Zobellia nedashkovskayae: one gene and its partner. The protein of the gene in region 1 interacts with the protein of each later gene in a pairwise test. Links are inferred from orthologs where the notes say so. Each region holds a gene or a part of one and is shown on either strand. Other genes may lie near its edges.

Region 1 (2,923 bases):
ACATTAATCGATTGCGAATATGTTGGCGCTGATGATTTTCAGGTTTTGGGCATGAACGAAATTCATGTGGTTCAGAACGGGGATATTGTTTTTGTAGATCATCCCAAGTATTATGACAAGGCGTTAGCTTCAAAGGCTACTATTGTTCTTATCAATAAAAAAGTTGATTGCCCAGAAGGGAAGGCGCTTTTAATTTCTGATGATCCTTTTCGTGATTTCAATAAACTTTCTGTTCACTTTAGACCCTTTGAAAGGGCAACCAATACTGTGGCCATTTCGGCGGAAATTGGAGAGGATACCATTATTCAGCCTAATGTTTTTATAGGTAACAATGTTAAAATCGGCAAGAACTGTTTGATACATGCAAATGTCTGTCTTTATGATAATTGCGTCATTGGTGATAATGTAATTATTCATTCAGGTTCAGTTTTAGGCGGAGATGCTTTTTACTATAAAAATAGACCTGACGGTTTTGATAAACTTATTTCTTGTGGGAGAGTGGTCATTGAAGATAATGTTGAAATTGGAGCCCTTTGTACTATTGATAAAGGGGTAACTGGCGACACAACTATTAAAAAGGGAACAAAGTTAGATAATCAAGTACATGTTGGGCACGACACCGTTATTGGTGAAAAGTGTCTGATTGCTTCACAAACTGGTATTGCAGGTTGTGTCATAATAGAAGATGAAGTTACGCTTTGGGGCCAAGTTGGTACCAATAGTGGAATTACAATAGGAAAGAAAGCGGTAATTATGGGGCAAACAGGAGTAACTAAATCCGTTGCAGGCGGTAAAAGTTATTTCGGAACACCTATTGAAGAATCACGTGAAAAGCTAAAACAATTGGCTTATGTGAAGAAAATTCCATTCATTCTTAAAAAATTAGAAGAATAAAATGCTGTCTGAGTTCAGATTTCATTTGTAAACCTATATTTTTGTCACATTAAAATAAACTAGAGAGTATATGAGCGTTTTAGTCAATAAAGATTCCAAGATAATAGTTCAGGGGTTTACAGGTAGTGAAGGTACTTTTCACGCAGAGCAAATGATCGAATACGGAACCAACGTAGTTGGTGGTGTAACACCGGGTAAAGGTGGACAAGAGCATTTGGGAAGACCTGTTTTTAACACAGTTGAAGAAGCTGTAGAAAAAGTAGGAGCTGATACGACTATCATTTTCGTGCCACCTGCTTTTGCTGCTGATGCAATTATGGAAGCCGCTAGCGCGGGTATTAAAGTAATTATTACTATTACGGAGGGTATTCCTGTTGCCGATATGGTAAAGGCTGCCAATTATATTAAACATATGGATTGCCGTTTGGTAGGTCCTAACTGTCCTGGTGTAATTACTCCAGGAGAGGCTAAAGTAGGTATCATGCCTGGTTTTGTGTTTAAAAAAGGAAATGTTGGTATTGTATCTAAGTCTGGTACTTTAACATATGAAGCTGCTGATCAAGTAGTTCGTCAAGGTTTAGGTATAACAACAGCTATTGGTATTGGTGGAGATCCAATTATTGGAACTACTACAAAAGAAGCTGTGGAGCTTTTGATCAATGATCCAGAGACCGAATGTGTAGTTATGATCGGAGAGATCGGTGGTCAATTGGAAGCGGATGCTGCAAAATGGTACAAAGAAAGTGGCAGCAAGAAACCTGTTGTAGGTTTCATTGCTGGTGAAACTGCTCCCGCAGGAAGAACCATGGGTCACGCTGGTGCTATTGTTGGTGGAAGCGATGATACCGCTCAAGCTAAAAAGAAAATTATGAGAGAGCACGGAATTCACGTGGTAGACTCTCCGGCAGAAATTGGCTTGAAAGTAAAAGAGGTTATGGGTTAATTCCCTTAAGGATATATGAATCCCGTTTTCGATTTTTCGGAAACGGGATTTTTTTATAGCCATTTTGTCAAACAAAAGTTATATTTGAAGTAGAACAGAGCAAATCTATTTAGAGCATGAAATTGTTAGAAGGAAAAAATGCGATCATCACAGGCGCAAGTAGAGGTATAGGTACGGGTATTGCCCGAGTTTTTGCCGAGAACGGAGCTAATGTAGCTTTTACTTATAGTTCTAGCGAAGCACCAGCTTTGGCACTCGAGAAAGAATTGTCTAGTTTAGGAATTAAAGCAAAAGCATACAAAAGTAATGCGGCAAGTTTTGAAGCTTCTGAAAAATTGGTTGCTAGTGTTCTAGAAGATTTTGGTGGAATAGATATTCTGATTAACAATGCGGGTATCACCAAAGACAATTTGCTTATGCGAATGTCAGAAGCAGATTTTGATAGTGTTATAGAGATAAACTTAAAATCTGTTTTCAATATGACCAAAGCTGTTCAACGTACGATGTTGAAACAACGAAAGGGTAGTATCGTGAACATGAGTAGTGTGGTTGGTGTTAAGGGTAATGCCGGACAAACAAACTATGCAGCCTCAAAAGCAGGAATGATCGGGTTTACGAAATCTGTTGCTTTAGAACTAGGTTCAAGAAATATAAGATGTAATGCCGTTGCACCAGGTTTTATTGAAACCGAAATGACCGGTAAACTAGATGAAAAAGTAGTTCAAGGTTGGAGAGATGGTATTCCGCTTAAAAGAGGTGGTTCTCCAGAAGATATTGCAAATGCCTGTCTATTTTTTGCTTCAGACTTATCCGCTTATGTTACGGGTCAAGTACTGAACGTAGATGGCGGTATGCTTACATAAGGTATATGGTCCGGAAGTGCATTATGGTATTTCCGGACTTTATAGTTTAAAAAAGAAAGTTCCTTAATGAACACCCAAACGATTCTCTACATAATCTTGGCTGCAATTGTTTCGCTGGCGTTGGTGTTGTTTCAATATTTCTACAAAAGCAAACGTACGGGCAAGCTTAATATAGCTTTGGCTTTTTTACGTTTTATCACTTTTTTCTGCGGGTTTCTATTAC
Region 2 (2,927 bases), 3.5 Mb from region 1 along the record:
TACCCTTACAATCTATTTTTTTTCCAGGAGAAACAGTACCCCTGCATATTTTTGAAGATCGTTATAAACAATTAATAGTAGACTGTAGAAAAGAGGCAGTTACCTTTGGTATTCCAGTTTATATTAATGATAATATGATCTATGGTACAGAGGTACAATTGGTAGAGATAGTTAACACGTATGATAATGGTGAGATGGATGTAACTTGCGTGGCACGCCAGGTTTTCCGTATTCTTAGTTTTGAAAAACAAATGAAAGGGAAACTCTATGCCGGTGGTACCATTCAGTTTTTAGACAGTGTAAATGATGCTGATAAAGAAACAAAACAAGAAGTACTAGATAAAATACATGAACTATATGAGCTTATGGCCGTTCCTTATACCCCATTACCATTAGAGAAGTTTAATAGTTATGTATTGGTGCATAAGATGGGACTTTCATTTAATCAGGAATATCAATTATTGCAAATGCCTAGTGAGCGAGATCGATTATTATTTATGAAATCTCATTTAATTTCCACCATTTCTATGTTAAGCGAAGTAAACCGGACCAAAAAGACAATAGAAATGAACGGTAATTTCAAGAATTTTGATCCGTTAGATTTTGAGGACTTTAACCTGTAGATCTTTTTTTTATTGATTGGAGGTCTATGTTTTAGGTTAATAATAGTGCTATATTACATTGGTTACAAAGAAGTATTTATTAAATAAGATTTTCTTTGCTTACAACTAACTCCATATTTCATTAGTCTAAATCCTCTGGGTTTGCTATTTTTGCTTCTGAATCTAAATATACCTTAATATATGAATCTTCACGAGTACCAAGGAAAAGAGATTTTAGCCAGTTTCGGTGTGCGCATTCAGCGCGGTATCGTGGCCCATAATCCAAAGGAAGCGGTTGAGGCTGCAAAACAGTTAACGGCAGAGACCGGAACAGGTTGGCACGTTATAAAGGCCCAGGTGCATGCAGGTGGTCGAGGTAAAGGCGGAGGTGTAAAATTGGCCAAAAACCTTAAAGAAGTAGAAGAAATTGCAGGGAACATCATAGGAATGAACTTAATTACCCCACAGACATCTGCAGCGGGTAAAAAAGTACACCAAGTTTTAGTTGCCGAAGATGTATACTACCCAGGCGATAGTGAGACCAAAGAGTTTTACATGTCAGTTGTACTAAATAGAGGTACAGGTAGAAACATGATTATGTATTCTACAGAAGGTGGGATGGATATTGAGGAGGTTGCCGAAAGCACTCCTGAACTTATTTTTACTGAAGAGATTGATCCTTCTACAGGTCTTTTAGGTTTTCAAGCTAGAAAAATAGCCTTTAATTTGGGCCTTTCCGGTACGGCATTCAAGGAAATGACAAAATTTGTTACCGCCTTGTATAAAGCTTATGTAGAGAGTGATTCAAGTATGTTTGAAATCAACCCTGTGTTGAAAACATCAGATGACAAGATTATGGCAGTAGATGCTAAGGTATCTATTGATGATAACGCACTTTACCGTAGAAAACAATATGCAGAAATGCGTGATTTACGCGAAGAGAATGCAATTGAAGTTGAAGCTGGAGCATTAGGTCTAAATTATGTTGATTTAGATGGAAATGTTGGTTGTATGGTAAACGGAGCCGGATTGGCAATGGCCACTATGGATTTAATTAAAATGGCAGGTGGTGAACCAGCTAACTTTTTAGATGTTGGTGGTACAGCTGATGCCAAAAGGGTAGAAGAAGCTTTCCGTATCATTCTAAAGGATGAAGGTGTTAAAGCAATTCTGGTTAATATTTTTGGTGGAATCGTACGTTGTGACCGTGTTGCAAATGGTATTGTAGAAGCTTACAAGAATATGGGAGACGCTATTAAAGTTCCTATTATTGTTCGATTACAAGGTACTAACGCAGAAATTGCTAAGGAAATCATTGATAATTCTGGTTTAGCAGTACATTCTGCAGTTCAGTTTCAAGAAGCTGCTGATATCGTAAAAGAAGTATTGAGCTAGACTCTCACACTTTTTATAATTTTTAAAGAGGGATGAACCATTTGGTTCATCCCTCTTTTTTTTCATTATAAATAAAGAATTTTATAACCGGTCTTGACATGCACGGAAAGACTTTAGGGTAAAAAGCTGAGGTTTCGTTAGTTTTTAGCTCTATTTTATGACATTACTGTTTTGTAGTGTTAAAATTTATTAAATTAACAATATTAGAGCTTTGTATTATGTTATCTTTAATATGAATTAATTATCTGATTATCAAAACAAAACAAAATATCATGAAAAAATCAGTTTATGCACTTATGGTGATGATGGCGTTGAACATAGGCTTTGCATTTGCCGGCACTCCAGAATCACATCAGCCAAAAGCAGTACAATTACTTACATCTCAAATTTATGAGATGTTAAGTGAAAATGTAATTCCTAACGAAATTAGAGGCTCTAAAGCAGAGGTTAGAGTTGCTGTTGATGAAGGAAATTATTTAAAAATTCTTTCTATCGAAACAGATAACGAAGCACTAAGAACATATTTGAAAGGTGCTATCGATTACGAAAAATTATCTAAAGGTACTTTCCAAAAAGGTATTGTATATCGTATTCCAATTGAAGTTGCAAAACGATAAAAAAAGCTTCTCATTTTATAATTGAAAAACGGTCTCTTTAGAGGAGACCGTTTTTTATTTATGGTGTTTACAGTAAGCACTAATTTTTAGAAAGCTTCCATTAATCCGTCATAAACTACTTCTCCATTAATAATATTTAACCCCTTCTTTAATGCTGGGTCTTTATCAGTGGCAGTTGCCCACCCTAAATTTGCCAACTTTAATACATAGGGTAAAGTAACATTGGTAAGTGCTACGGTAGAAGTGTAAGGCACCGCTCCGGGCATATTTGCCACAGAATAATGAACAACATCATCAATAATATAAATAGGAT

Evidence for each region. The genes of interacting proteins can lie anywhere in the genome.
Region 2: the proteins of sucD (region 1) and sucC interact in binary tests that used the Escherichia coli proteins (3 or more experiments, as listed by UniProt). The link is inferred for Zobellia nedashkovskayae from one-to-one orthologs.

The regions. Positions count from the first base shown.
Region 1 is NZ_JADDXR010000002.1:3,690,532-3,693,454, forward strand. Bases 11-2,900 are described here. They hold sucD (succinate--CoA ligase subunit alpha), read left to right. Parts: upstream 11-964; coding sequence 965-1,837; downstream 1,838-2,900. Other genes in these bases: IWB64_RS15030 (UDP-3-O-(3-hydroxymyristoyl)glucosamine N-acyltransferase), read left to right, coding at 11-894; fabG (3-oxoacyl-[acyl-carrier-protein] reductase), read left to right, coding at 1,954-2,700; IWB64_RS15045 (vWA domain-containing protein), read left to right, coding at 2,767-2,900. Outside these bases: more of IWB64_RS15030, read left to right, coding at 1-10; more of IWB64_RS15045, read left to right, coding at 2,901-2,923. UniProt on the Escherichia coli protein: Succinyl-CoA synthetase functions in the citric acid cycle (TCA), coupling the hydrolysis of succinyl-CoA to the synthesis of either ATP or GTP and thus represents the only step of substrate-level phosphorylation in the TCA.
Region 2 is NZ_JADDXR010000002.1:201,786-204,712, reverse strand. Bases 7-2,900 are described here. They hold sucC (ADP-forming succinate--CoA ligase subunit beta), read left to right. Parts: upstream 7-803; coding sequence 804-1,997; downstream 1,998-2,900. Other genes in these bases: ald (alanine dehydrogenase), read right to left, coding at 2,701-2,900; IWB64_RS00800 (hypothetical protein), read left to right, coding at 2,270-2,614; IWB64_RS00810 (LON peptidase substrate-binding domain-containing protein), read left to right, coding at 7-623. In the rest of the region: more of IWB64_RS00810, read left to right, coding at 1-6; more of ald, read right to left, coding at 2,901-2,927. UniProt on the Escherichia coli protein: Succinyl-CoA synthetase functions in the citric acid cycle (TCA), coupling the hydrolysis of succinyl-CoA to the synthesis of either ATP or GTP and thus represents the only step of substrate-level phosphorylation in the TCA.